DNA from 3 places in the Kineococcus sp. NPDC059986 genome. Region 3 is predicted to be linked to each of the others. Evidence: riboswitches for the same ligand, from Rfam matches in the RefSeq annotation. Region 3 holds a riboswitch; each other region holds the start of a gene.
What was found. Region 3 has a riboswitch for S-adenosylmethionine ahead of AB0637_RS10065 (ABC transporter substrate-binding protein). Riboswitches for the same ligand answer to the same signal wherever they lie in the genome.
Positions count from the first base shown of each region.

Region 1: another riboswitch for S-adenosylmethionine. It lies ahead of AB0637_RS07525 (sugar ABC transporter substrate-binding protein); the one in region 3 lies ahead of AB0637_RS10065 (ABC transporter substrate-binding protein).
Region 2: another riboswitch for S-adenosylmethionine. It lies ahead of AB0637_RS21255 (sulfurtransferase); the one in region 3 lies ahead of AB0637_RS10065 (ABC transporter substrate-binding protein).

Region 1 covers NZ_JBFBND010000007.1:45,363-55,187, forward strand. The annotation lists gene rpmA (50S ribosomal protein L27) at 35-289, opposite strand; gene rplU (50S ribosomal protein L21) at 296-607, opposite strand; gene AB0637_RS07520 (Rne/Rng family ribonuclease) at 737-3,883, opposite strand; SAM riboswitch class I at 4,301-4,391, shown strand; gene AB0637_RS07525 (sugar ABC transporter substrate-binding protein) at 4,628-6,016, shown strand; gene AB0637_RS07530 (sugar ABC transporter permease) at 6,013-6,987, shown strand; gene AB0637_RS07535 (carbohydrate ABC transporter permease) at 6,984-7,841, shown strand; gene AB0637_RS07540 (LLM class flavin-dependent oxidoreductase) at 7,865-9,244, shown strand; gene AB0637_RS07545 (acyl-CoA dehydrogenase family protein) at 9,273-9,825, shown strand, end outside.
Region 2 covers NZ_JBFBND010000039.1:19,700-29,524, forward strand. The annotation lists gene AB0637_RS21235 (phosphotransferase) at 1-263, opposite strand, end outside; gene AB0637_RS21240 (helix-turn-helix domain-containing protein) at 315-956, opposite strand; gene AB0637_RS21245 (MFS transporter) at 1,131-2,468, shown strand; gene AB0637_RS21250 (beta-galactosidase) at 2,478-4,514, opposite strand; gene AB0637_RS21255 (sulfurtransferase) at 4,662-5,567, opposite strand; SAM riboswitch class I at 5,757-5,852, opposite strand; gene clpB (ATP-dependent chaperone ClpB) at 5,983-8,616, opposite strand; gene AB0637_RS21265 (FAD-binding oxidoreductase) at 8,727-9,825, shown strand, end outside.
Region 3 covers NZ_JBFBND010000010.1:95,753-105,577, forward strand. The annotation lists gene metE (5-methyltetrahydropteroyltriglutamate--homocysteine S-methyltransferase) at 1-2,188, shown strand, start outside; SAM riboswitch class I at 2,306-2,398, shown strand; gene AB0637_RS10065 (ABC transporter substrate-binding protein) at 2,640-4,193, shown strand; gene AB0637_RS10070 (ABC transporter permease) at 4,222-5,217, shown strand; gene AB0637_RS10075 (ABC transporter permease) at 5,322-6,125, shown strand; gene AB0637_RS10080 (ABC transporter ATP-binding protein) at 6,122-7,747, shown strand; gene AB0637_RS10085 (GNAT family N-acetyltransferase) at 7,744-8,268, shown strand; gene AB0637_RS10090 (hypothetical protein) at 8,341-8,877, shown strand; gene AB0637_RS10095 (ABC transporter substrate-binding protein) at 9,067-9,825, opposite strand, start outside.

The DNA.
Region 1 (9,825 bases), on a different contig from region 3:
CGGTCCGCCCCTCGTGTTCACGACTCGTGCGTCGTCACTCGCCAGCGACGATGTTGACGACCTTGCGACCACGACGGGTGCCGAACTCGACGGCCCCCGGGATCAGCGCGAACAGCGTGTCGTCGCCACCGCGGCCCACACCCGCACCGGGGTGGAAGTGGGTGCCGCGCTGGCGGACGATGATCTCGCCCGCGCTGACGACCTGGCCGCCGAAGCGCTTCACACCGAGGCGCTGCGCGGCGGAGTCACGACCGTTGCGCGAGGAGCTCGCGCCCTTCTTGTGTGCCATCTGACGTCACGCCCCGATGCTGGTGATCTTGACGCGGGTGAGCTTCGCGCGGTGACCCTGACGCTTGCGGTACCCGGTCTTGTTCTTGTACTTGAGGATGGTGATCTTGGGGCCCTTGGCCTCCTCGACCACCTCGGCGACGACCTTGACACCCGCGAGCGCCGAAGCGTCGTGAGTGACGGTCTCGCCGTCGACGAGGAGCAAGGGCTGCAGCTGCAGCGTCTCCCCGCTGGCCACGGGGACCCGGTCGATGGTCAGCACGTCGCCGACCGAGACCTTCTCCTGCCGGCCGCCGGCGCGGACGATGGCGTACACCACAACGAACCCGTTTCTCTCGTCACGAACTGGAACGCCACCGGACCGCACACGCAGTCCGAGGCTCGCGCACGACGGCGCACCAAGGGGTAAGCGTACGGAACGCCTGCCCCCGGGGTCAAAACGACGCCCTCACTCCCCCGCCGGCGAGGCCGGCTCGGGGGCGGAGGTGTCCCGTTCCCGCCGGCCGGCCGCCGCGACGGCGGCGATGGCGGCGAGCACGGCGGAGTCCTTGGGCGGCTCCTCGCCCTTGCCCTCGGGGCCGCCCTCGGCCGCCTCGGCCCCCTCGGGACGGCCCGCGTCCTCGGTGGAGCGGTCGCGACCGCGGCGGCGACGGGACTTGCCCGAGCCGTTCCCGCTGCCGTTCGCAGCACCGCCGGTGCCCCCGCCGTTGTTCCCGCCGCCGGTGCCACCGCCGCCGCTGTTCCCGCCGCCCGAGGAGACGGGCTGCGGCTGCGGCGCGGGGTTCGCGTCGGCGGCCGCGTCGAGCTCCTCCAGGACGGCGGCCAGGCCCTGACCGGTGCGCTTGCGCGTCATCTGGACGAGGCCCAGCGACGTCACCTCGGCGACCTGGTGCTTGGTCCGGTCCCGGCCCAGGCACTCCACGAGCCGGCGCAGGACGAGGTCGCGGTTGGACTCCAGGACCATGTCGATGAAGTCGATGACGATGATCCCGCCGATGTCCCGCAGCCGCAGCTGCCGGACGATCTCCTCCGCGGCCTCGAGGTTGTTCCGCGTGACGGTCTCCTCGAGCGTCCCGCCGGCCCCGGTGAACTTCCCGGTGTTCACGTCGATGACGTGCATGGCCTCGGTCGGGTCGATGACGAGGGAACCGCCCGAGGGCAGCCAGACCTTGCGGCCCAGCGCCTTCTGCAGCTGCTCGTCGATCCGGTGGGCCGCGAAGACGTCCTGCGACCCCTCCCAGCGCTCGAGGCGCTCGCCGAGGTCCGGGGCGACGTCGGCGACGTACCCGTGGACGGCGTCCCAGGCCTGCTCGCCGGAGACGACGACCTTGGTGAAGTCCTCGTTGAACACGTCGCGGACGACGCGGACCGTGAGGTCCGGCTCGCCGTGCAGCAGCAGCGGCGCGTTCTTGCTCTGGGACTTGGCCTGGATGGCCTCCCAGGTCGCCTGCAGGCGCTGGACGTCGGCGCGCAGCTCGTCCTCGTGGACGCCCTCGGCCGCGGTGCGGACGATGACGCCCGCGCCCTGCGGCACGACCTCCTTGAGGACCTTCTTCAGCCGCGCACGCTCGGTGTCGGGCAGCTTGCGGGAGATCCCGGTCATCGACCCGCGCGGGACGTAGACCAGGTAGCGACCGGGCAGCGAGACCTGGCTCGTCAGACGGGCCCCCTTGTGCCCCACCGGGTCCTTGGTGACCTGGACGAGGACGGGGTCGCCCGACTTCAGCGCGGCCTCGATGCGCCGCGGCTGCCCCTCGAGCCCGGCTGCGTCCCAGTTGACCTCACCGGCGTACAGGACGGCGTTGCGGCCCTTGCCGACGTCGACGAACGCGGCCTCCATGCTCGGCAGCACGTTCTGGACGCGGCCGAGGTACACGTTGCCGACCATGGTCGTCTGCGCCTGCTTGGCGCCGTAGTGCTCGACGAGGATGCCGTCCTCGAGGACGCCGATCTGGGTGCGGTCGTCCTGCTGGCGCACGACCATGACCCGTTCGACGGCCTCGCGGCGCGCGAGGAACTCGGCCTCGGTGAGGATGGCGCGCTTGCGGCCGGCCTCGCGGCCCTCGCGGCGGCGCTGCTTCTTGGCCTCGAGCCGGGTCGAGCCGCGCAGCGCGGTGATCTCGTCCTCGCCCGTGCCAGGAGTGCTCGCGGCGGCCGTGCTGCGCGGACGGCGCGGTTCGCGGACGCGGGTGACGGTGTTCGGCGGGTCGTCGCCGGCGACGTCCTCGGACTCGCCGGAGCCCCCGCGACGGCGACGACGGCGACGGCGGCGCGAGGAGCCGGACTGCTCGTCGCCGTCCTCGGAGCCTTCGGCCGCGTCGTCGGAGTCCTCGTCGTCCTCGGCGGAGCCGCCGTCGGTGGTGGAGTCCTCGGCGTCCGGGTCGTCGCGCTCGTCCCCGCCGTCGCGGCCGCGGCTGCGACGGCCGCGGCCCCCGCGGCGACGACGACGGCGCGGTGCGCCACCGTCCTCGTCGCGCGTGTCGTCGTCGTCCTCGTCGGACTCGTCGTCCTCGTTCTGGTCCTCGGCGTCCTCGTCGTCGTCCGCCTCGTCGGCGTCCTCGGTCTGCGGGCGGCGCACACCACGGGAACGACGCAGGTCGCGCAGGCTGTCGAGCACCTCGTCGTCGCGCGAGCGCACGTCGTGGGTGGTGTCCTCGAGGTCGTCGACCTCGTCGACCTGGTCGCCGTGCTCGTCCGCACGGGCCGCGGGCGGCGGGCCCGCGGGGGCGGAGGCGCGACGGCGACGCGAGGGGGTCTCGGCGTCCGGGGCCTGGAAGAAGAGAGCCGTCGCGCGGGCCGCGGCGTCGGTGGTCCGCTCGGGGGTGGTCTCGGCGACCGCGTCCCGGCGGCGGGCGCCGCGGGCGAAGCCGGCCGCGCGCACCAGGACCGGGTCGTCCATGAGGTCGGAGGGCTCGGTCGGCGCCTCCGCGGGGGTCTCGACCGGGGCGTCGACGGGGGCCTCGAGGGGGGCCTCGACGGGGGCTTCCTCCACGGGCGCGTCGGCGGCGGCCGCGACGACCGGCTCCACGGCGGGTTCCGCGGCGGGGGTCTCCACGGGGGCCGGCGTGCCGGCCGACTTGCGCGCACGACGCCGACGCGGGGGCGCGGTGACCTCCACCGGGACGTCCTCGGCGGGGGTGTCGGCAGGGGCGGCGACGGCACCGGTCTCCGCGACTGCCGGGATCTCCGCGACTGCCGGGGTCTCCGCGACTGCCGGGGTCTCCGCGACTGCCGGGGTCTCGGTGCGCGCTTCGGCGGCGGGCGTCTCGGGCGCCGCGACCTTGCGGACGGCGCGGCGGGCCCGTCGCCGCGGGGCGGGAGCCTCCGCGTCCGGGGTCACCTCGGGGGTCGCCTCGGGCGCGGGCTCGCTGGCGACGTCCGGGGTGACCGGGGTCTCCGCCACGGGGGCGGCGACCGCTGCGCCGTCACTGGTGTTCTCGGCGGTGGTCTCGTCGGTGGTCGCGTCCACGTGGGCGGGCGGACCGGCCGGCCTGCTCGCGGCGCGACGGCGGCGGGGCCGCGTCGCCCCGGTGCCCGTCGCGGACGCGGTCGTCGCGCCGTCGGTCGTCGTGTTCTCGTCGGGTGTGCTGGTCACGGGTGTGCTCCGCTTCGCCCGCAGCTTCCGCGCCACCGGTCGTCCCCCGCGGACGCTCGGGCGTCCTTGTCGGAATCGCCGGGCGGGTCGACCCGCACCCGACGGAAGTCCTGGTGCACCGGAGGGGTCGCGCGACGCGTGCTCCCCCCGGAGCCGCCGGCGGTCGTCGTCAGGGGAACGGGCCGGGGCGCCAGCGAGGTCCTTCCACCAGACCGCGGCGCTGCCCGGGACCCACGCACCAGGCGACGGTCTCGACGGCGGGCCGCCCGCCCGGTGTCGGGGAACGCGCGACCGTCTTCAGTGTGGCACAGCCCGGTGCCGCACAGCCCGCCCGCCGTGACCCTGCGCACTCGCGCCCACCGCCGGCGCCTCTCGGAACGTTCCCGGAAGGGCAGGGGGTCCGCTACGCTGCGACCAACACCATCCAGAGTGGCCGAGAGTCCTGGCTCGACGACGCCACAGCAACCACCGCGTGAGCGGCAGGTGCTCCCGCCAGGGACGATGGAGGACTCGCGATGCACAGCCGTACCCGTCTGACCCGGCGTTACCACGTCGACCTCGCGCGCACGGCCTCGATGGTCTGTCGCCCGGGCTCCTCGGCGCACCAGGGGACGTCAGCCGCAGCCTGACCGGCCGCCGCACGTCCCCGGGGCCATCGCCCCGCCCTCCCCGCACCGCACGAGCGCGCCGTTCCGCGCGCACCCCCCGACGGACGTCCCGTCCGCCTACCCCCGGAGCACCGCCATGTCCGCGCCCCGTCGCACCCCCCTGCCCCAGCCCGCCCCGTCGGCCGCCGCCCGCCTCGTCGCCAGCCGCCGCCGCATCCTGTCCGGCGCCCTCGGGGTCGGCGCCCTGGCCGCCACCGGCACCCTCGCGGCCTGCGGCGAGGGGTCCGCCGCGTCGGGTCTGGCCGCGCAGAAGGCCGTCGACCTCAAGGGCGCGACGCTCAAGCTCATGGTCAACCAGCCGCACGTGCTGGCCTTCACGGACCTGCTCGGGAAGAAGTTCGCCGACGAGTTCGGCGGCAAGCTCGATGTCACGGCCGTCCCCTACGACCAGCTGACGAGCAAGCAGATCCTCGACGTGCAGGGCGGCGACGGCGAGTTCGACGTCTTCGACTACTTCTACTTCGGCCTGGGCGAGCTGGTGAACGCCGACGCCCTCGTCGACCTCACCGAGTGGATCGGCGCCAACGGCGAGATCGGCACGGACGACTTCCTCCCGTCGATCTACGACCCGTACACGCTCATCGACGGCAAGCGGTACGGCCTGCCCTTCGACGGCGACACCCACGTCCTCTACTACAACGCCGAGGTCTTCGAGCGGTACGGCGTGGAGCCGCCGAAGACCTGGGACGAGTACGACGCGGCCGCCGAGAAGATCACCAAGGACTCCGGCGGCGCGGTCTACGGCGCCATCGTCGAGGGGCAGCAGGTCCCGATGATCCTGGGCTGCTCCTTCATCAACCGTCTCGCGGGCTACGGCGGGACGCTCGTGGACTCCGACGGCAAGCCCGCCTTCGCGGGCGAGGAGGGCCTCGCGGCGCTGCAGCACCTCATCGACGTCTCCCCCTCCGCCCTGCCGACGCCGCTGCAGACGGGCTTCGACCAGGCCAACTCGGCCTTCCTGTCCGGGCAGGGCGCCATGCTCGACACCTGGACCGACCTCGGCCTCAAGGCGCAGGACCCGTCGAGCTCGAAGATCGTCGACAAGTGGGGCGTCGTCACGCTGCCGGTCGGCGGGAAGAACACGACGCCGCGCACGGCCCTCGACGCGGGCTTCGGCCTCGGGGTGTCGAGCGCCTCGAAGCAGCAGGACAAGGCGGCGGCCTTCGTGGAGTGGGCGACGAACAAGGAGAACAACCTCCTGCTCGCCTCGACCGCCGGTTCGGGCATCGACCCGGCCCGCAAGTCGGTGCTCGACGCGGACTCGTACGCGCAGGCGGCCGGCAAGGCCACCGACGTCATCCGCGAGGGCCTGGACGGCACGCCGCTGGCGTGGCCGAGCCGGCAGGGCGCCCCGAAGGCGCTGCAGGACCTCGTCGACCAGCTGGCGCTCGCGATCCAGGGGCAGACGCCGCCGCAGGCCGCGCTCGACAAGGCCGCGGAGAGCTGGGAGAAGGAACTCGGATGACGCAGCTCGACGAACAGCGCGGGGAACGGACGCGGGCCGGGGTCCCGAGGCCCCGCCGCGGATCCGCTCCCGGAGGCCGGCGGGCGGTCCCCGGCCGGCACCGGCCCGGGCACGTCTCGACCTGGCTGGCGGCGCCCAGCCTGGCCGGGCTCGCCCTCATGCTCGTCTACCCCACGCTGTTCGTCGTCGCGCTGGCGGTGACGAAGTCCTCGCTGGCCCGACCGCTGCAGCGGTTCACCGGGACGGAGAACTTCGTGGACGCGTGGGGGTCCCTCGCGTTCGCCGGCTCCCTGGTCCGGTCGGTCGTGTTCGCCGTCGTCGCCGCCCTCGCGGCCACGCTGATCGGCGTGCTGCTGGCCCTGCTGCTGCACGCCCGCGGGACGCGCTTCGGCGTCGTCGGGACGGTCCTCCTGCTACCGCTCGTCACCCCGCCCGTCATGGTCGGGGTGGCGTGGAAGCTCATGCTCGCCCCCGTCGGCGGCGCGTTCGGCGGGTTGTTCTCCGCCCTGGGGTTCCCCGGGGCGAACCCGTTGGGCGACAGCGTGGGTGCGTTCGGCGCCCTCGTCGTCATGCACGTCTGGCAGTGGACCCCGCTCGTCACGCTGCTCGTGTTCGCGGCACTGCTCGGGGTTCCCGAGGAACTGCGCGAAGCGGCCGCCCTCGACGGGGCCGGCGCGTTCCGGTCGTTCACGAACGTCGTGTGGCCCGTCGTCGCGCCGAACGTGTTCTCGGTGCTCCTGCTCGAACTCGTCATCGGGCTCAAGGTGTTCGACCTCGTGACGGTCGTGACCCAGGGCGGGCCGGGCGTCTCCACCATCGTCTCCAGCTTCGAGATCTTCAGGACGGGCATGCGCGGCAGCTACGAGATCGGCACGGCGGCGGCGGAGACCCTCGTCTTCGGCCTCGTCGTGGGTGTCCTGACCACCGTCGTCACGCTGCTGCGGGCGCGCGCCGTGAAGGCCGACCAGTGAGCGCGACGACGGTTCCGAGCGCCCGGCGTGCGACGACCCCGGCGGCGACGTTGCGCCGCGGGGGGATCCGCGTCGTCCTCGCGGTCGTCGCGTTCGTGGCGCTGCTGCCGCTGCTGTTCCTCGTCTCGCTGTCGCTGCGCAGCGTCGACGACATCGCCAACGGCGGCTGGCTTCCCAGCGTCTTCGTGTGGTCGAACTTCTCGAAGGCGTTCTCGACGGTCCCGCTGTCGACGATGCTCGCGAACTCCTGGGTCGTCGCCGTCGGCGCGACGGTGCTGACCTCGCTCGTGGCGGTCCCCGCCGCGTACGTCACGGCCCGCGCCGGGGTGCGCGGGGAACGGCTGCAGACGGTGCTGCTCGCGAGCTACTGCGCGCCGCCGATCGTCGCCGTGCTGCCCCTGTACTACCTGCTCAAGCAGGCGGACCTGACGAACACCGCCATCGGGCTCGTCCTGGTCAACGGCCTGGCGAACGTGCCCGTCGCCGTCTGGCTGCTGGACGGTTTCGTCCGGCGCATCCCGGTGGAGATCGAGGAGGCCGGCTGGGTGGACGGGCTGTCGACCACCGGCGGCCTCGTGCGCCTCGTGCTGCCGCTGCTCGCCCCGGGCCTGGTGGCCGCGCTGCTCATCTGCCTGTTCCTGTCGTACAACGAGTTCCTCTTCGCCGTGTCGTTCTCCCAGAGCACCGACAGCCAGACCCTCCCGGTCGGGTTGTCCCTGTTCCAGGGCGACCGCACCGTGCAGTTCGGCCAGCAGGCGGCGGCCTCGCTCGTCGGGATCGTCCCGATGTACGTGCTCGCCGTGCTCGCCCAGAAGTGGCTCGTCGGCGGACTGTCCGCCGGCGCCGTCAAATGACCCGCCCCGAGATGGAGACCCCCGTGACCGAACCCCGCAGGGTGCACCTCAACGCGTTCGACATGACCTGCGTCGGGCACCAGTCCCCCGGGCTGTGGCGCCACCCGGACGACGAGTCCCACCGGTTCGACGACATCCGCTACTGGACGGAACTCGCCAAGCTCCTCGAACGCGGCAAGTTCGACTCCCTCTTCATCGCCGACGTCCTGGGGATCTACGACGTCTACCAGGGCGGCCCGGAGACGGCGCTGCGCGAGTCGACCCAGGTGCCCGTCGGCGACCCCATGCTCGCCGTCTCGGCGATGGGCGCGGTGACCGAGCACCTCGGGTTCGGCGTGACGGTGTCGCTGACCTACGAGCAGCCGTACTCCTTCGCCCGCAAGATGGCGACGCTGGACCACTACACGAACGGCCGGGTCGGCTGGAACGTGGTGACGAGCTACCTGGAGTCCGCGGCCAGGAACCTGGGCCTGTCGACCCAGATCTCCCACGACGAGCGCTACGAGCTCGGCGAGGAGTTCATGGAGGTCGTCTACAAGCTGTGGGAGGGCTCCTGGGAGGACGACGCCGTCGTCCGCGACGCCGAGGCCGGGGTGTTCACCGACCCCGCGAAGGTCCACCCGATCGAGCACCACGGGAAGTTCTTCGACGTCCCCGGCATCGGGTTGACCGCCCCCTCGCCCCAGCGCACCCCGGTGATCTTCCAGGCCGGCGCCTCCCCGCGCGGGATCGGGTTCGCCGCCCGCCACGGGGAGGCGATCTTCAACACCGCCACGCGCCCCGAGGTCATGCGGCCGTGGGTCGACCGGTTGCGCGCCCAGGCCGCGCAAGCCGGTCGCGACCCGCGCAGCGTCAAGGTCTTCACCCTCGTCACGATCATCACCGCCCCCACCGACGAGGAGGCGCGCGCCAAGTACGAGGAGTACGCGCAGTACGTCTCCTACGACGGCGCCCTCAACCTCTACGGCGGCTGGAGCGGCCTGGACCTGTCGAGCTACCCGCCGGACGAGCCGCTGGAGTACGCCGAGACGCAGGCCGTCCGCAGCGCCGTCGAGGCGTTCTCCACCGCCGACCCCGACCGCAAGTGGACCCCGCGCGACATCGCGAACTGGGTCGGCATCGGCGGGATGGGCGCGGTCGTCGTCGGGTCGCCGTCCACCGTGGCCGACGAGCTGCAGCGGTGGATGGAGGTCGGCGACGTCGACGGGTTCAACTGCGCCTACGCCATCACGCCCGGGACGTTCGAGGACCTCGTCGAGCTCGTCGTCCCCGAACTGCAGCGCCGTGGCGTCTACCCGACGGAGTACGAGGGCGAGACGCTGCGCGAGACGATCTACGGCAAGGGACAGGTCCACGTGCGCGACGACCACCCCGCGGCCGCCTTCCGCGCCTCGAACCGCTGACCCGACCAGAGAACCCCAGGAGACCCGCATGACCACCCGCGACCAGGCCCTCGACGCCGCCCGCGACGAAGTGTTGGACGCCGCCCGCGGCGTGGCGAACCACCTCGGCCTCGACGCCCTCGAACGCGACCGCGCGAACGCCGAGCCCTTCACCGAGGCCGAACTGCTGCGCAAGGCCGGGTTGCCGGCCGTCCTGCTCCCGACGTCCATCGGGGGTGCGGGGCTGCCGTGGTCGGTCGCGCTCGACGTCGTGAAGGAGATCGCCCGCACCGACGGGTCGATCGCCCAGCTCCTGGCGTACCACTACGTCAACGCGCACAACCTCGTCTGGGTGGCCGACGACGCGGGCCGGCAGCGGTGGGGGGTCCCGACCGCCGAGCAGCAGTGGCTGTGGGGCGACTCGGTGAACCCCGTCGACCCGGACCTGCAGCTGCGGCCGGACCCCGAGGTCGACGGCGGCTGGATCCTGTCCGGCACCAAGAACTTCTCCACCGGGGCGAGCGTCGGTGACGTCACCGTCGTCGGCGGCCTGACCGACGACGGCCGCGACCTCCTCGTCGTGGTCCCGCGCGAGACGCCGG
Region 2 (9,825 bases), on a different contig from region 3:
GGAACCCCGAGGGGCAGGAGCGCCGCGATCCGCGCCTCGCGGGCGTGCATCGCGGGGCTGGCGGTGTTCTGCGCCGGACTCACGGCCTTGACGAAGGCGCGGGTCCCGCCGGCCGTCGCCACGCGGTCGGCGGACCCGGGCGAGAACCCTCCGGGCTGCGAGACGGCGTGCACCACAGCCGATCCGAGCACGTCGGCGACGGCGTCGTGGACGGCCGCGGGCAGGTCGGACCAGCGGACGCGGTTCCCTCCCGAGGCGATCACCCCGCCACGGTCGCAGCGTCGACCCCCGGCCGGCCACCGGGTTTCAGCGGATCAGCGGAACCCGTCCCAGACGGGCGAGGGGAACAGCACCGCCTCGAACGTCGCCCACGCGGACGGCAGGTCCACCGGGGGGCTGCGGAAGGCCCGCAGCTGCAACCCGTCCATCGCGGCGATCGCCATCTGCACGAGGTCGCGCATCCCCTCCCAGCCACCGACCTCGGGCGGTAGGCGCCAGCGCGTCGCGGAGTAGAGGGCCCACACCTGCTCCGGCCGCCGGTCGAAGTAGTCGTGCAGGGGGTGGTCCTCGACGAGGGCTTCGGCACCGAGGACGACGTAGAGCCGCAGCAACTGCGGGTCCTGCGCGTTGTGGGCGACGAGGTAGCGCAGGTACGCCGGGAAGGACACGCCGTCGGGGTGGGTGGCTGCAGGGTCCTGCGTGGCGACGAAGTCCTCGGGGTCGAAGCGCTGGTCGTACCCCTGCTCGACGACGAGCTGCAGCAGTCCCTGCCGCGACCCGACGTAGTGCAGCAACCCGGCCCGGGTCATGGGGACGGCCCGCGCGACCTCGTCGAGGGACAACGCGGCGTACCCGCGCTCGCTGATGATCCGGGTCGTCACCTCGACGATCTGCGCCCGCCGGGCCTCGCGCGTCATGCGGACGCGGCGGACCGGTGGGGCACTGGAAGGGGTCACCGGCCCACGGTACTGAGCCGCGCGACGTTCCCCGGCCCCCGACCCGCACCGTTGACAACCGACGGATGTCGGCTTGCGTTCCTCCTATCTACGGAAGCGTAGATAGTGGTGCGCAGGGCTGCTCCACGACGTCTCGAGGTGGAGTCGTCCCCTCCCAGGACCGAAGAAGGTGCCATGGACACGCACAGCAGCGCCGTCCCTCCCCTGCTCCCGCCCGGAGCCGCCGATCCCGCCACCGCAGTGGCCACCGCCGGCCAGGACGGTGACGACCTCGCACCCGACACCGGCCGCCGGTTCGACCGCGCGACGACGTTCCGGTTCGGTGCCGGGTTCCTCCTCTTCGGACTGCTCTGGATCGTCGGCCTCATGACGATCTCCTCGGTCCTGCTGCCGCAGCGGCTCAAGGACATCGGCGTCTCCTCCCCCGAAACCCTGCTGGGCACGATCAACGCCGTCACCGCCGTCGTCTCGCTCGTCTCGAACCTCGTGTTCGGGAACTTCTCCGACCGCACCCGCGGCCGCCTCGGTCGGCGCACCCCGTGGGTCGTCGGCGGTGGCCTGCTCGGGGGCGCCGCGATGCTGAGCATGGGGCTCGTCGACAGCGCCGGCCTCATCACGCTCCTCTACTGCGTGGCCATGGTCGGGCTGAACATGATGCTGGCCCCGGCCGTCGCCGTCCTGAGCGACCGCGTCCCGGGTCGCCTGCGCGGCACCATGTCCGCGTTCTACGGGACGGGCCTGTCCGTCGGCACCCCGCTCGGCACGCTCGTGGGCGCGGCCCTCATCACCAGCGGCCTCACGGGTTTCGTGCTCGGCGGTGCCCTCATGGCGGTGTCCGCGCTCGTGGCCGTCGTGCTGTGGCCCCGCGAACGTCCGGCGACCGACCTGCCGGCCGTGCCGACGACCCTCAAGGACGTCCTCGTCAGCTTCCGGCCGCCGCGCAGCGCACCGGACTTCTACAAGGCGTTCGTCGGCCGGTTGTTCATGCTCGTCAGCTACCAGATGATCTCGGCGTACCAGCTCTACATCGTCCAGGACCACCTCGGGCAGAGCACCGCGCGCTCGGCCGCGACGCTGGCCACGATGTCGGTCATCACCCTCGTCGTGTCCCTCCTCGGCTCGCTGGTGTCGGGACCGGTCTCGGACCTCATCGGCCGCCGGAAACTGCCCGTCGTGCTCTCCAGCGTCCTGTTCGCCGTCGGCATCGCCATGCCCTGGGTGTGGCCGAGCTCGGCGGGCATGTTCGCCTACGCGGCCATCGCCGGCCTCGGCTACGGGGTCTACACCTCGGTCGACCAGGCCCTCAACGTCGACGTCCTGCCGAACCAGTCCGACGCCGGCAAGGACCTGGGCATCCTCAACCTCTCGACCACCGCCGGGCAGACCGTGGGGCCGCTCATCACGTCCTCGCTCGTCGTTGCGACCGGCGGGTACGGCCTGGTGTTCCCCGTGGCCATCGTCATGGCGCTGCTCGGCGCCTTCGCCATCACCCGGATCCGCGCCGTCCGCTGACGACGACCCTCAGTCCTCCAGGAGGACGAGGTCCCAGGCGCCGACCGTGAGTTCCTGCCCGGCCGTCACGTCCCGGGCGCCCAGGACGTCCCGACCGGCGACCGGGGCGGGCAGCACGACGGGGGAACCCGAGTAGTTCAGCAGGTACGTCACGGCCCGGCCGCGGCCGTTCGTGCCGCGCCGCACGGCCACCGTCGGGGCAGCCAGCGCGAGGTCCTGCGGCCAGTCCCACACCCCGGCGTCGCGCAGCAGGTCCGCCAGGACGGCCCGCACCGTCACGAGGTCGGTCAGCGTCGCCAGGTACGTGGCCGTCCCGTCGCCGAAGGCGTTCCGGGTGAGTGCCGCGTAGCCGGACCACGCCGGGTGGTCGTACCGGGCCAGGACCTCGGTGCCCGCCGCGGGGGTCAGCAGTTCCAGCACGACCTCCGCCGCCCCGTCCGCCCCGCCCGCGAACCCGTCGCGGAAGGCGAGGCGCGCACCGTCGGGCGTCGAGAACTGGTTGTAGGTGACACCGAACACGTCGGTGAGACCGTGCGGCGCGCGGTCGTCCCAGACGGTGAGGTGCTCGTCGGCGACCGCGGTGCGGAACGTCGCGACGAGGTGGCCCCCGTCCTGCACGTACCGGCGCAGCGCGTCGACCGTCGACTGCGGCGCCGTGTAGAGGGCCGGCACGAGGAGGACCTCGTAGGCCCCCAGGTCCGGGGCGTCGAACGGGACGAAGTCGACCTCGACGTTCAGCTCGAACAACGCGTCGTAGACCCGGCGGAGCACGTCGTTGTACCCGGCGGACTCGCCGAACATGAACCCCGTCTCGAGCCGGAACAGCCGCAGGGCCGTCAGCGCCTCGTTGCTGACGAGGACCGCGACGCGGTTCTGCTTGCGCAGCCCCGTGATCGACGCCGCGTGCTCCTCGACCTCACCCCCGAAGACCCCGGCCTCCTCGTACGTCGGGCCGGGTTCCAGGTCGTGGCTCAGCACGCCCTTCCAGTACGTCTCGAAGGAGTTGTGGATCGAGTGCCAGTGCCAGTACATGACACCGCAGGCGCCGCTGGCGAGGTGGCTCCACGCCTGCAGGCGCAGCTGTCCCGGGTACGGCAGCCAGCCCAGCTGGCCCTGCGCCTGGGTCTCGGCGACGAGGTAGTTCGCACCCCCCTTGATCGAGCGCGCCATGTCGCCGCCGAAGGCGATCTCCTTGCCCGTCAGCCGCGACTGCGTGGGGTGGTAGATGTCGACGCCCGCGAGGTCGACGGTCCGGGCGGCACGGAAGTGGTCCACCGAGGGCTGCACGCCGTAGGACCAGCCCGGGGCCCAGTCGAAGTCGAAGTTCTGGGTGACGAACTGGTCGGGGCGGGCGTACTCGCGCACGATCCCCGCCTGCCACCCGAGGTACTCGGTGACGAGCCCGCGCCGGTAGGCGTCGAAGGCCGCCGCCAGCGACCCGTTGATCGTGCCGCGCACGTCGGGGAAGTCCTCCCACGCGTCGACGCGGTTGGACCAGTAGTCCAGGCCGTAGGCCCGGTTGAGCGCGTCGAGGTCGTCGCCGAACTGCTCGCGCAGGTGTCGCACGAACCCGCGCTGGACGGACCGCGAGGCCGCGCCGTAGTACTTCGTCTCGTTGTCGACCTGGAAGCCGATGACGTGCTGCCGACCCGCGGTCCGCTCGGCCAGGGCGCGGATGACGCGCTCGGAGTGCAGGCGGAAGGCCGGGGCCGTGATGTCCATGATCTGCCGCGCGCCGTACCGGGGGGTGTCGGTCGCGTCGGTGACGGCGAGGACCTCGGGGTACGTCGCCACGAGCCACGCCGGCACCGCGTACGTCGGGGTGCCGACGACGACCTGCAGGCCGAAGGCCTCGGCCGCGTCGAGGGCCCGGTCGACGTGGGTGAAGTCGAAGACGCCCGGCCGGGGTTCCAGGGTGCTCCACGTCGACTCCGCGATGCGGATGACGGTGAAGTGCGCGTCGCGCATCAGCGCCATGTCGGTCGCGGTGCGGTCGGTGGGCAGGTACTCGTCGTAGTACGCCGCCCCGAACAGGATCCGGTCCATCGGGCTCACCCCTCGTCGCGTGGTGCCCACCGCCGCGTCTCCGCGGCACCGAGCCGTCCGGGTCCCCGGACGAGGTCATCTTATCTACTCTTCCGTAGATAGGATGACCCCACAGACCGCCGGGCGGTCCCGGTCCAGGGCCGGAGGTCAGCGCGGGCCGGGGTCGGTGCCGACGACGATGGGCGCGCGGACCGCGTTGCCCCACTCGGTCCAGCTGCCGTCGTAGTTCCGGACGTCGGGCAGACCGAGCAGGTGGGTCAGCACGAACCAGGTGTGGCTCGACCGTTCCCCGATGCGGCAGTAGGAGATGGTGGGCTGCTGCGCGTTCAGGCCCGCGCCCTCGAGGTAGATCGCCTCGAGGGCGGCCCGGTCCTTGAAGGTCCCGTCCTCGTTCGCGGCCTTCGCCCAGGGGACGTTGGCGGCGCCGGCGATGTGACCGCCGCGCAGGGTGCCCTCCTGCGGGTAGTCGGGCATGTGGGTGCGCTCCCCGGAGTACTCCTGCGGCGACCGCACGTCGACGAGCCCACCCCGGTGCTCGCGGACGTCCGCCGCGAAGGCACGAACGGTGGTGTCGTCGCGTTCCACGACGGGGTGGTCGGTGCGCTCGGGTTCGGGGGCGTCCGTCGTCGTCCCGCGACCCTCGGCGATCCACTTCGCCCGGCCACCGTCGAGCAGGCGGACGTCCTCGTGACCGAACAACGTGAAGACCCACAGGGCGTAGGCCGCCCACCAGTTGTTCTTGTCACCGTAGAAGACGACCGTGTCGTCCCGGCGAATCCCCTTGCGGGACAGCAGCTCGGCGAACCCCTTTCCGTCCACGTAGTCCCGGGTCACGGGGTCGTTCAGCTCGGTGTGCCAGTCGACGGTCACCGACCCGGGGATGTGGCCGGTGCTCCACAGCAGGACGTCCTCGTCGCTCTCGACGACGACGATCCCCTCCCGGCCGAGGTTCTCGGCGAGCCAGTCGGTGCTGACGAGGCGGGACGGGTCGGCGTAGCCGGCGAACTTCGCGTCGGTCGTGTCGGCGGGGACGGCGGTGGACGTGGTGCTCACGGGGGCCTCCAGGGCAGGGCGGTGCCGCCCACGGCGGGACGGCGGGGTTCGGCTGGGCGTGCGGGAAGGGGTTCGGGGACTCAGCGCGCGCAGCGACAGCGCGACGACGCACACCGACCGAGGTCGACGTGCCGACGCCGGTGCAGCCGGGAGAACTGCTCGGTGGTGCGGTCCTGCGTCATTCCGTGCCCTCCATCGTCCCTGGCGGGAGCACCCGCACCCTGCAGGGCAGGGGGGTTGCTGCGGCGTCGTCGAGCCAGGTCTCTCAGCCGCTCTGGATGGTGTTCGGGATCACCGTGCCCGGAGGACACGCGTCGTGTCAACCGCCGAGAGACGTTCCCCGGGAACGGGACGGGGCTCCCCGGTGACGGTGGTCGTCACCGGGGAGCCCCGTCCCCACCTGCCCGACGGCGTCTCAGATCGAGACGGCGTTCTCCGCCCGCCGCACGACGAGCCCGGACGAGCTCGACGCCGGGTCGTCGAGGTCGAAGCTGCCGCGCGCGACGTCCACCTCGACGGTGTCCCCGTCCCGGACCTCCCCGGACAGGATCGCCCGGGCGAGGCGGTCGCCGATCTCGCGCTGCACGAGGCGGCGCAGCGGCCGGGCCCCGTAGGCGGGGTCGTAGCCGGAGATGGCGAGCCAGTCCTTCGCCGCGTCGCTCACGTCGAGGACCAGTCGGCGGTCGGCGAGGCGGTCGGCCATCTTCTGCACCTGCAGTTCGACGATGCGCGACAGTTCCTGCGTCGACAGCGGGTCGAACACCACCACGTCGTCGAGCCGGTTGAGGAACTCCGGCTTGAAGTTCGCCCGGACGGCCGACATGACGGCGTCGTGCTTGGTCGCCCGCGACAGGTCCGGGTCGACGAGGTACTGCGACCCGAGGTTCGAGGTCAGCACGAGGATGACGTTGCGGAAGTCCACGGTGCGGCCCTGACCGTCGGTGAGGCGACCGTCGTCGAGCACCTGCAGGAGGATGTCGAACACCTCCGGGTGCGCCTTCTCGACCTCGTCGAGCAGCACGACCGAGTACGGCCGCCGTCGGACGGCCTCGGTGAGCTGACCGCCCTCCTCGTACCCGACGTACCCCGGAGGCGCACCGACGAGCCGCGCGACGGCGTGCTTCTCGGAGTACTCGCTCATGTCGATGCGGACCATGGCGCGTTCGTCGTCGAAGAGGAAGTCGGCCAGGGCCTTGGCCAGTTCCGTCTTCCCGACCCCGGTCGGACCGAGGAACAGGAACGACCCGGTCGGCCGGTCGGGGTCGTTCACCCCGGCCCGCGAGCGCCGCACGGCGTCCGAGACGGCTTGCACCGCGGCGCTCTGGCCGATGAGGCGGGCACCGAGGAACTCCTCCATGCGCAGCAGCTTCTCGGTCTCGCCCTCCAGCAGCCGGCCGGCGGGGATCCCCGTCCAGCCCGCGATGACCTCGGCGATGTCGTCGGGTCCGACCTCGTCGGCGACCATGGGCGCGGACGCCGCCACGTCCTGCTCGGCGGCCTGCGCCTGCGCGAGTTCGGCCTCCAGCGCCGGGATCCGGCCGTAGAGGATCTCGCTGGCGGCACCCAGGTCGCCTTCGCGCTGGAGGCGTTCGGCCTGCGAGCGCAGTTCGTCGACCTGGTGCTTGAGGTCGCCGACGCGGTTCAGGCCGGCCTTCTCCTGCTCCCACCGGGCGGTGAGGGCGGTGAGCTGCTCCTGCTTGTCGGCGAGGTTCTGGCGCAGCGTCTCGAGCCGGTCGCGGCTGGCGGCGTCGTCCTCCTTGCCGAGGGCGAGCTCCTCCATCTTCATGCGGTCCACGGCGCGGCGGAGCTCGTCGATCTCGATGGGCGAGGAGTCGATCTCCATGCGCAGCCGGGACGCGGCCTCGTCGACGAGGTCGATCGCCTTGTCCGGCAGCTGACGTCCGGAGATGTAGCGGTCGGACAGGGTCGCGGCGGCCACGAGCGCGGCGTCGGAGATGGCGACCTTGTGGTGCGCCTCGTACCGTTCGCGCAGCCCGCGCAGGATGCCGATGGTGTCGGGCACCGAGGGTTCGCCGACGTAGACCTGCTGGAACCGGCGTTCGAGGGCCGGGTCCTTCTCGATGCGTTCGCGGTACTCGTCGAGCGTGGTCGCCCCGACGAGGCGGAGCTGACCGCGGGCGAGCATGGGCTTGAGCATGTTGCCCGCGTCCATGGCGCCTTCGCCGGCACCCGCGCCGACGACGGTGTGCAGTTCGTCGATGAAGGTGACGACCTGCCCGTCGGACCCCTGGATCTCGGCCAGGACGGCCTTGAGGCGTTCCTCGAACTCCCCGCGGTACTTCGCGCCCGCGACCATGCTGGCGAGGTCGAGGGAGATGAGCCGCTTGCCGCGCAACGACTCCGGCACGTCGCCGGCGACGATGCGCTGGGCCAGTCCTTCGACGACGGCGGTCTTGCCGACGCCGGGTTCCCCGATGAGGACGGGGTTGTTCTTGGTGCGGCGCGACAGGACCTGCACGACGCGGCGGATCTCGGCGTCGCGGCCGATGACCGGGTCGAGGCGGCCCTGACGGGCCTGTTCGGTGAGGTCGACGCCGTACTTCTCCAGCGACTTGTAGGTGCCCTCGGGGTCGGGCGAGGTGACCTTCGCACCGCCGCGGACGGAGGGCAGGGAGTCGAGCAGCGCGTCGCGGGTGGCACCCACGGCGCGCAGCGCCTCCCCGGCCGCCGACGTCGAGGCGGCGGCGCCGAGCATCAGGTGCTCGGTCGAGACGTAGGCGTCGTCCAGCGCTCGCGCCTCGTCGCCGGCGGCCTGCATGAGCTGCAGGGCAGGACGGGACAGCTGCGGCTGGCTGACGTTGCTGCCCGAGGCGCTCGGCAACGAGGCCAGGGCACCCTCGACGCGGCGGACGACGAGGGCCCGGTCGGCGCCGACGGCGGCGAGCAGGTGCCCGGCGACGCCGTTGTCCTGCCCCAGCAGGGCGGCGAGGACGTGCAGGGGTTCGACCTGGGCGTGACCGGCGGAGGTGGCGCGACCGACCGCATCGGCCAGCGCCTCCTGGGCGCGGGTGGTGAGCTTGAGGTCCACGGACTACCTCCAGACGGTGTGGACTGACGACACTGGTGACAACTCTGCCAGACTTGAGCTTGTTCCGCTCAACTCTGATCGGCGCGCCCCCCGGGGAGCACAGTGGGCCCGTGGAACCATCCCCTCGCCCGACCCGCCGCGCCCTGCTCGCCGGCGGGCTCGCCCTCGCCACCACGGGGTGCTCGGCGGGTTCGCCGACGAAGGCGCCCAGCACCCCGCCCGGTTCCTCGTCGTCCGCTGCATCGGCCGGCTCCACCCCGGCCTGGAGCTCGTTGCGCGTCTCCGGAGGCGTCAGCCTGCGGGGCCCCTCCGGTTACGACGACGGCTTCGACGCCTCCACACTCCTCTACAACCCACGCTTCTCCCCTGCGCCGCGAGCGGTCGCCCACTGCCGGTCGGCTGCCGACGTCGCGGCCTGCGTCCGCTTCGCCACCGACGGCGGGACCGGACTGCGACTGAGGGCCGGCGGGCACTCCTACGGCGGCTGGTCCGCCGGAGACGGGCTCGTGGCCGACCTGTCCGGGATGGCGGACGTCACCGTGGACCGGGACGCCCGGACGGCACGGATCGGGGCGGGCGCACGGCTCGTCGACGTCTACGCGACGCTCGGGTCGGCCGGGGTCGCGGTCGGCGCGGGCTCCTGCCCGACCGTCGGGCTCAGCGGCCTCACCCTCGGTGGCGGTGTGGGTGTGCTCGCCCGGTCCTTCGGCCTGACGTGCGACCAGGTCGAGACGGTGGACGTCGTCACCGCCGACGGCCGCGCCCGCACGGTCGGAACGGACAGCTCCGGCGACGACGCCGACCTGTTCTGGGCCCTGCGCGGCGGCGGGGGCGGCATCGCGGCCGTCACGTCGTGGACGCTGACCGTCCGGCCGGCCCCGCAGGTGGCGGTGTTCTACCTCCGCTGGCCGCTGTCGGCGGGCGCCGACGTCCTCGGCGCGTGGCAGCGCTGGCAGGCCGACGCCCCGCGCGAGCTGTGGTCGACGTGCAAGCTGCTGCGCAACCCCGTCGGCGGGGACCGCGTCCAGGTGTCCGGAGCCTGGACGGGGTCCGGGGACCCCGACCTGTCCGGGCTGCTGTCCGGGCTGCCGACCCCCGCCGCCCGGTCGGGACGACGGCTCGCCTACGCCCCCGCCATGGCCTACGAGGCGGGTTGCTCGGGGCTGGACGCCGCCGCGTGCACGGTGCGCGCCCTCGACGCCGAGCACC
Region 3 (9,825 bases):
GGCGACGGTCCGGCGGCTGAACGCGCTGGGCCTGCCCGCCCACGACGCCTCCATCCCGTCCTCGTTCTCCGCCTACGACCAGGTCCTCGACACGGCCGTCGCCGTGGGTGCTGTTCCGGAACGGTTCGCCGACCTCGTCGCGGCCGACGGACGGGTGGACCTGCAGGCCTACTCGACGATCGCCCGGGGGCGCGGCGCGCTGGCCCCGCTGGAGATGACGAAGTGGTTCGACACGAACTACCACTACCTCGTCCCCGAGATCGGCCCGGGCACCGCGTTCCGGTTCGCCGACGACCGCGGCGTCCGGGAGTTCGCCGAGGCCCTCGCGGACGGGTTCCTCACGCGTCCCGTCCTCGTCGGTCCGGTCACGTTCCTGCTGCTGGCCAAGGCGTCCGACGACAGCCCGGCCGGGTTCTCCCCGCTGTCGCGGCTCGAGGACCTGCTGGGTGCCTACGAGCAGCTGCTCGCCGCCTACGCCGCGGCGGGGGCGACCTGGGTCCAGCTCGACGAACCGGGGCTGGTGAGCGACTCCGCCACGGCCGGTGTCGACGGGCTCGACGAGCTGGTCCGCGCCACCTACGAGCGGCTCGCGGCGGTCCCGTCCCGTCCGCGGCTGCTGGTCGCCACGCCCTACGGGGACGCGCACGGGTTCCTGGGGGCGTTGAGCGCGGTGGAGGGGATCGCGCTCGACCTCGTCAAGGGCTCCGTGCCCGCGGACGGTTCCGCGCTGGCCGGCAAGACCGTCGTCGCGGGCGTCGTCGACGGGCACAACGTCTGGCGCGGTGACCTCGAGCACGCGCTGGCGACACTGCGTTCCCTGCAGGACGGGCCCGCCCACGTCGTCGCGGGGACGTCGACCTCGCTCCTGCACGTGCCGCACGACGTGGACCGCGAGACGGCGCTGCCGGAACGACTGCGCAGCTGGCTGGCGTTCGCCGACCAGAAGGTCGCCGAGGTGGTGCTGCTGGGCCGGGCGCTCGCCGACCCCGCGGCCGCAGGAGTCGCGCAGGGGCTGGCGGCGTCGGCCGCGGCCCGCGCCGACCGGCTCGGCGCGCCCGGAGTCGTGCGGCCCGACGTGCGGGAACGACTCGCGAGGCTGACCCCGGAGGCGTTCCGCCGCAGCGACTACGCCGTCCGCCGTGCGGCGCAGGAGGTGGCGCTCGGGCTGCCCCTGCTGCCGACGACCACCATCGGCTCGTTCCCGCAGACGCCGGAGATCCGGCGGGCGCGGGCGGCCTGGAGCCGCGGCGAACTCGGTCAGGAGGCCTACGAGGAGTTCCTGCGCGCCGAGATCGACCGCGTGGTGCAGCTGCAGGAGGAGCTGGGGCTCGACGTCGTCGTGCACGGCGAACCCGAGCGCAACGACATGGTCCAGTACTTCGCCGAGCAGCTCGACGGGTTCGCCGTCACCGAGCACGGCTGGGTGCAGTCGTACGGTTCGCGCGGGGTGCGACCGCCGATCCTGTGGGGCGACGTGACCCGTCCTGCGCCCATCACGGTGCCGTGGAGCACGTACACCGCCGGGCGCACGGCCAAACCCGTCAAGGGGATGCTGACCGGTCCGGTGACGATCCTGGCCTGGTCGTTCGTCCGGGACGACCAGCCGCTGGGGGACACCGCGAAGCAGGTCGCCCTGGCGCTGCGCGACGAGGTCGCCGACCTCGAGGCGGCCGGCATCGGGATCGTCCAGGTCGACGAACCCGCGCTGCGTGAACTGCTGCCCCTGGCCGCGGCCGACCAGCCCGCGTACCTGGACTGGTCCGTCGCCTCCTTCCGGCTCGCCACCGCGGGGGCGGTCGACACCACGCAGGTGCACACCCACCTGTGCTACTCGGAGTTCGGCGAGGTCATCGACGCCATCGACGGCCTCGACGCGGACGTCACGAGCATCGAGGCGGCACGATCGCGGATGGAGGTGCTCGAGGACATCGCCCGGGCGGGTTTCGCCCGCGGCATCGGTCCCGGCGTCTACGACATCCACTCCCCGCGGGTCCCCTCCGTCGAGGAGGTCGTCGGCCTGCTGCGGGCGGCCGTCGCGTCCGTCCCCGCGCGCCAGGTCTGGGTGAACCCCGACTGCGGGCTCAAGACGCGCGGGTACGCCGAGACGACGGAGTCGCTCCGGAACCTCGTCGAGGCGGCGCGCACCGTGCGGTCCGAACTGCCGGTGGCGAGCCCCGTCGCGGGCTGATCCGCACCGTCCGACCGAACCCCTCCGTCCATCCGGGCGGAGGGGTTCCGTCGTTCCCGGACCCGTTGCCGCGCGCTCGGTTGAGTTCCGGCACGGTTCCCCGTAGAGTTCCTGGTGCAACCATCCAGAGCGGCTGAGAGACCTGGCTCCGCGACGCCGCAGCAACCCCCCGGACACGGGCGCGGGTGCTTCCGCCAGGAACGATGGAGGGGTTCTCGTGGAACGGACGTCGCACGTCGCCATCCTCAGGCGCGTCGTGGACCTCTGCCGCACGGGCGCCACCAGCTGTCGCTGACCGATCTCCTCCGCAGTTCCCCGGCCGGCCCTCGCCGGTCCCGCACCCGCCGTCGTGCCGGTGCGCCCCACCCACTCCTCAGGAGACCTCTTGCGCAGCAGTACGTCCCTACCCAGAACGACTCTTCCCAGAACTCTGTCCGCCGCCGGCCTCGTCGTGCTGACCGCCCTCACCGCGTGCAGCGGCGGGACCAGCCGGGCCGGGGACGCCGAGGGTGGCACCCCCGTCCGCGGGGGGAACCTGAAGTTCGCGATCTCCGTCGACTCCGGGTGCATCGATCCCCAGCAGGTCGGCAACAACGACGCCCTGAACATCGGGCGCCAGCTCGTGGACTCCCTCACGGTGCAGGACCTCGACGGGAGGATCCAGCCCTGGCTGGCGCAGAGCTGGGAGGTCAGTCCCGACGCGAGGACCTTCACCTTCCACCTGCGGGACGGGGCGACGTTCTCCGACGGCAGCCCCGTCGACGCGGCCGCGGTGAAGGCCAACCTCGACGGGATCGTCGCCCTGGGGGCCAAGGCGTCCCTCGGCTCGACCTACCTGCAGGGCTACACGGGGACGCAGGCGCCGGACGTGCGAACAGCGGTCGTGACGTTCGCCCAGCCCAGCGCGCAGTTCCTCCAGGCCACCTCCACGATGAGCCTCGGCCTGCTGTCGGTGCCGACGACCTCGGCGGACCCGGCGACCCGGTGCGAAGGAACGACGCTCGTCGGGTCCGGCCCGTTCACCGTCGGCAGCTACGCCAACGGTTCGAAGACCGTGCTGGAGAGGCGGGCCGGGTACGACTGGGCGCCGACCGGGGCCAAGCACCAGGGGGAGGCCTACCTCGACACCATCACCTACGAGGTCGTCCCCGAGGCCAGCGTGCGCACGGGATCGCTGCAGTCGCAGCAGATCGACGCGACGACCGGCATCGCATCGCAGGACCTGCCGCAGTTCGACGGCAACGGGTTCTGGACCCAGCGTCGCGCGAACCCGGGCATCCCGTACAACTTCTTCCCCAACGAGTCGCGCCCGGTCTTCTCCGACGAGAGGGTCCGGCAGGCGTTCTCGAAAGCCGTCGACCGCACGACCCTCGCCAGCATCCTCAACCCCGGTGACGTCGCCGTGACGTCGGCCTTGTCGGCCTCCACCCCCTCGGCCCCCGACGACTCCGCCGACCTCGCGCTCGACGTGGCGGGGGCCAACCGGTTGCTCGACGAGGCCGGCTGGGTCAAGGGCGCGGACGGGATCCGGGCCAAGGACGGCAAGGAGCTCACCGTCACCGTGACGTTCTGGCAGCCCACGACCGCCGTGCTGGAGCTCGTCCAGCAGCAGGAACGCGCAGTCGGCATCGACCTGCAGCTCAAGCAGGGCACCACCGCCGAGACCACGGCCCTGCAGAACTCCGGCGACTACGACGTCCTGTTCTACAACCTGACCCGGTCCGACCCGGACGTGCTGCGGACGATCTTCTCGACCGAGACCCGCAACGTGAACCACCGGGCGCACAGCCAGGTCGACGACCTGCTCACGCAGCAGGCCGCGACGACGGACCCCGCGGCGCGGGCCCAGCTCGTGGCGCAGGCCTCGCAGCTCCTCGTCGAGGAGGCGCACTCGATCCCGCTCATCGAGCTGTCGACCGTCATCGCCGCGAACGACGACGTGCGCGACCTGCAGTTCGAGGGCTCGTCGCGGCTGTGGTTCCACGACGCCTGGAAGCAGGCGTGAGCACCGTGACGCGGGAAGGGGCCGGGTCGTGACGGGGTACGTCACCCGCCGGCTCGGGCAGGCGGTCGTCGTCCTGTGGGCGGCGTACACCGTGACGTTCGTCGTCCTGTACCTGCTGCCCAGCGACCCGGTGGAGATCATGCTCGCCGGGGGGCAGGGCGGGGAGCAGTCCACCGTCGATCCGGCGCAGGTCGCGGCCCTGCGGCACGAGTACGGCCTCGACGAACCGCTGCCCGTGCAGTACGTCCACGCGCTGTGGAGGACGCTGCACCTGGACTTCGGGCGGTCGATCCAGAACGGGGCACCGGTCACGTCCCTCATCGGGGACGCGCTGCCGCAGACGGCGGTCCTCGCGGCGTCCGCTCTCGCCGTCGCGCTCGTCCTCGGGGTCGGGATCGCGTTCCTGTCCACGTGGGTCCGGCGGTCCTGGGTGCGGACGTTGCTGCTGGCACTGCCCCCGCTGGGTGTGTCGCTGCCGACGTTCTGGGTCGGCCTGCTGCTCGTCCAGGTCTTCTCGTTCCGGATCCCCGTGTTCCCCGCGCTGGGCAACCAGGGGTTCGCGACGCTCGTCCTGCCGTCGGTGACCCTCGCCGTGCCGGTCTCGGCGTCGATCGCGCAGGTGCTGGCCCGGGGCCTACGCACCGCCCTGGCCGAACCGTACGTCGAGACGGCCCGCGCCAAGGGCGCGTCCCGGGCCCGGGTCCACCTGCGGCACGCGTTCCGCAACGCCACGATCCCGGCACTGACCATCGTGGGGGTCATCGTGGGAAACCTGCTGGCCGGTGCCGTGGTGGTGGAGACCGTCTTCTCCCGCGTCGGCATCGGGCGGCTGACCGTCACCGCCGTCAACGGTCAGGACATCCCCCTCGTGCAGGGGCTCGTCCTGCTGGCGGCCGCGGTCTTCGTCGCCACCAACCTCGTCGTGGACCTGCTGTACCCCGTCGTCGACCCGCGCATCCGGGTCGTCGGGGTGCCGCGTCGCCCGCGAGCCGTCACCAGGACCCTCGTGGGGAGCGCGTCGTGAGCACCGGAGTGAGCAGGGGGGCGCCCGAGGACGTCCTCGACGTCCTCGACATCGGGGAGCGCTACCGGGAGGCGGCGAGGGGACCCGCGCAACCGCGTCGCGGGCTGCCGACGTGGGCCAGGCGCCCGGACCTGCTGCTCGCTGGTGCGGTGGTCCTGATGGTCCTGGCCTGGGCGGCGTTCCCGACGCTGTTCACCTCGCAGAGCCCCGTCGACGGGGTGCCCGCGGACCGCCTCCAGGGTCCGTCCGCGGCGCACCTGTTCGGCACCGACCACCTGGGCCGCGACCTGTTCTCCCGGGTGGTCCACGGGGCCCGGCTCACGCTCCAGGCCACCGTCCTCGCCGTCCTGATCGGCCTCGTCGTCGGAACCCTCACCGGGCTGGTCTCCGGTTTCGTGCGCGGCGTCGTCGACGACGTCCTCATGCGCACCATGGACGTCCTGCTGTCCATCCCCGCCCTGCTGCTGTCGATGGCGCTCATCACGGCGCTGGGCTTCGGGACGGTCAAGGTCGCGATCGCCGTCGGGATCGGGACGGTCGCGAACTTCGCCCGCGTCATGCGCTCGGAGGTGCTGAAGGTCAGCTCGGCGGTCTACGTCGAGGCCGCTCGGGCCAGCGGGGTCCGGACGACGGGCGTGCTGTTCCGGCACGTCCTCCCGAACGCGGCCGGGCCCGTGTTGTCCCTGTCGGCACTGGAGTTCGGGGTCGCCGTCCTCGCGGTCTCCGCGCTGAGCTTCCTCGGCTTCGGCGCACCACCGCCGGCGCCCGAGTGGGGTTCGCTCGTCGCGGGCGGGCGGGACTACCTCGCGACCTCGTGGTGGCTGACGACGTTGCCGGGAGTCGTGGTGGCGGCGGTCGTGCTCTCCGCCAACCGGATCGCCCGGGCACTGGAGAGGGGCACGGCGTGAGCGACGCGTTGTTGAGCGTGCGGGACCTGAGGATCTCCTACGGGTTCCGAGAGGTCGTCCACGGGGTGTCGTTCGACGTCCACCCCGGTGAGGTCGTCGCCGTCGTCGGGGAGTCCGGGTCCGGCAAGAGCACGACCGCGCACGCCGTCGTGGGGCTCCTGTCGGGGGCGGGCAGGGTGGACTCGGGGTCGGTGCTGTTCGAGGGCGACGAGCTCGTCGGCCTCGGCGAGAGGGCGTGGCGCTCGGTGCGCGGGGCCCGGATCGGCCTGGTCCCGCAGGACCCGACGTTGTCGCTGAATCCCGTCCAGCGGATCGGGGAGCAGGTCGCGGAGGTGGTGCGCATCCACGGTCTGGCCAAGGGTGCCGCCGCCCGGCGGCGGGCGGTCGAACTCCTCACCGCCGCCGGGCTGCCGGACGCGGCCGTGCGCGCCGAGCAGTACCCGACGGAACTGTCGGGAGGCATGCGGCAGCGGGTCCTGCTCGCCATCGGGCTGGCCGCCGGACCCCGGTTGCTCGTGGCCGACGAACCGACGAGCGCGCTCGACGTCACGGTGCAGCGGCAGGTGCTGGACCACCTGGAGTCCCTGACCCGGGACACGGGGACGGCGGTGCTGTTCATCACGCACGACCTCGCGGTGGCCGCCGACCGCGCCTCCCGGGTCGTCGTCATGTCGCAGGGCGAGGTCGTCGAGGTCGGCACCGCCCGGCAGGTGCTGACGGCACCGGAGCACGCGTACACGCAGTCGTTGCTCGCGGCCGCGCCGAGCCTGCACAGCGCGCGCATCCGGGCCGTCCCGCGCGAGCGGACGGCGCCGCCGGCGCCCCGGTCGCCCGGACCGCTCGTGCAGGTGCGGTCCCTGGTCAAGGAGTTCCCGCTGCCCGGTCGGGGCAACGTCCAGACCGCCGTGTCGGACGTGAGCTTCGACGTCGGCCGCGGGGAGACGGTGGGTCTGGTGGGGGAATCGGGGTCGGGCAAGACGACGACGGCCCGCCTGGTCCTCGGGCTGGAGCGACCCACCTCCGGACAGGTGCTGGTCGACGGTGTCGAGACGACCGGCCTCAGGGGAGCCGCCTGGCGCGACCTGCGCCGCCGGGCGCAGCTCGTCTACCAGAACCCCTACGCCTCCCTCGACCCGCGCATCGCCGTCGGGGAGACCATCGCCGAACCGTTGCGCGCCTTCGGGATCGGCGATCGGGCCTCGCGCCGGAAGAAGGCCGCGTCGTTGCTGGACCAGGTGCGGTTGCCCGCTGACGCCCTCGAACGACGGCCCGCCGAGCTCTCCGGCGGTCAGCGCCAGCGGGTCGCCATCGCCCGCGCGCTGGCGCTGGAACCGGAGCTCGTCGTCTGCGACGAACCGGTCTCGGCCCTCGACGTGTCGGTGCAGGCGCAGATCCTGGAGCTGCTCGTGCAGCTGCAGGCCGACCACGGGCTGAGCTACCTGTTCATCTCCCACGACCTGGCCGTGATCCGGCAGATCAGCGACACGGTGGGGGTGATGCGTCGCGGGGAACTCGTGGAGTTCGCTCCCGCGCGGGACGTCTTCGCGCACCCGCAGCACGAGTACACCGTGGAACTGCTCGAGGCCATCCCGGGTCGCCGGGCGCTGGAGGTGGTGGAGTGACGGCCGAACCCGCCGAGCTCGTCGTCCGCGCGGTCGGCACCGCCGACCCGTTGGCGAAGCCGCTGTTCGACGACCTCGCCCACGAGTACGGCACCCGCTACGGCGGGTCGGTGGAGGAGGTCCGGCAGGAGTTGGAGCGGTACCCGGCGCAGGAGTTCGCCGCTCCGCACGGGGTGCTGCTGCTGCTCCTGGAGGACGGGACCGCGGTCGCCGGCGGCGCCTACCGCCGCTACGACGAGCGGACCGCGGAGCTCAAGCGCATCTGGACGCACCCCGCGCACCGCCGTCGGGGCCTGGCACGACGGGTGCTGGCCGAGCTGGAACGGCGGGCGGTGGCCGGCGGCTACGAGGCGCTGTACCTGACGACGGGGCCGCGGCAACCCGAGGCCAAGCACCTCTACCTGACCTCCGGGTACGTCCCCCAGTTCGACCTCGACGTCGATCCCGAGACGATCGGTCCGCTCGCGTTCGTGAAGGAGCTGGACCCCCGGCCAGGGGTGGTGGGGGCCTCCTCGTCGTAGCGCCACCCGTGGCGTGTCCGCAGTGGCTCGCCCACGTCGTCCACTCTCGATCCACCACCGGAAGGCCCTTCCGTGAGCACCTCGCCCAGCCTGCTGCCCGACTCCCGTCGGTCGCACCTGCCCACGACCCCCGACGAGGGGCTGCGCCGCCGCGGCCTCCCGGAGGAGGGGGTGGAGCGGCCGGTGAGGGCCCTGCTCCCCGAGAGGGCGCTGGAGGCTCCGGGACCGATCGCGCTGCGCGCCGACCTCCCCGTGGGCGCGGCGATCGAGCAGGCCGTTGCCGAGGGGGCGCTGGGCCGCACCCCCCTGGCGGTCGTGCAGTCCCGTCAGGGAGCTCGACGTCCTCACGTGCTCGGCGACGTCCTGGGTGCCACGACCTTGGCCGGTCTCCGCAGGCTGGTCCGTGACGACCCCGAGGTCGCCGCGACCGCGCTGCGCGAGGTGGCCGACCCACCGTTGCCGCAGGTCGGGGTGGGCCAGGACGTCGACGAGGCGTGGGAGGCGTTGGGTCCGGCTCCCGCGGCGTGGGTCCTGGTGGCCGGTCGCGTCGTCGGCTGGGTCCGTCGTGCCCGGCTCGAGCAGTTCCGCACCCCCGGTGTCCTCCCGTGAGGGCGTGCCCGCGCTCGCGTCGTGCCGTCGTGCCCTCGTGGCCGACGCCCTGAGGGTCTCCTCGTCGGCCTGCGGGAGGGCGGCGTTGCGGTTGCCGAACTTCCCCTTCCGGCGGCTCTGACCGCCCGAGCACGCGGAACGGCCCGCCCACCCCGAGGGGTGGACGGGCCGTTGCGCCCGAGGTGCGGTTCAGTCGGTCTTGGGCAGCCCGGGCGGGTTGATCTCGGACGTCGGGACCGCCTCGTTGGACAGGTTCCAGCGCTCGAGGGTCTTGCCGTAGGCGCCGCTGGAGATGAGGTGGTTGATCGCGTCGGCGAGCGCCTGGACGAGCCCGTTGTCCTTCTTCGTCGTGGCCGCGATGTCCGCGACGATGGTGCCACCGCCGGGGACGGTGCCGACGATCTTCGTGTCCCCCGAGACGAGCGCGTGGTACGCAGCGGTCGGGTTGGGGCCGAAGTTCGCGACGATGCGGCCCGACTTCAGCGCCAGGTAAGTGTCGGAGGCCTGCTGGTAGTACTGGATCTTGGCCTCCTTCTGGCCGGCGGCCTTGAGCTGCTCGTTCCAGTCCAGCAGGACCTTCTCCTGGTTGGTGCCCGAACCGACCGAGACGGTCAGGCCCGCGATGTCCTCGGGCTCCTTGATCGACGTGATCTCGGAGTCCTTCGCGACCTCCCAGGCGAGGGTGTCGACGCGGTAGGAGGCGAAGTCGTACTTCTCCTTGCGTTCCTCGGTGACGGTGATGTTGGAGAACCCGACGTCGTACTGGCCCGAGTCCATCGACAGGAAGAGGTTCTCCCAGCTGGTGGCCTGGATGTCGGGCTTCAGGCCCAGGACGCCGGCGACGAGGAGGGCGATGTCGGGTTCGATCCCGATGACGGTCTTGTCGTCGTCGGCCTTGAAGCTCAGGGGCGGGGCGCCGTTGCCGGTGGTGCCGATGACGAGGGTCCC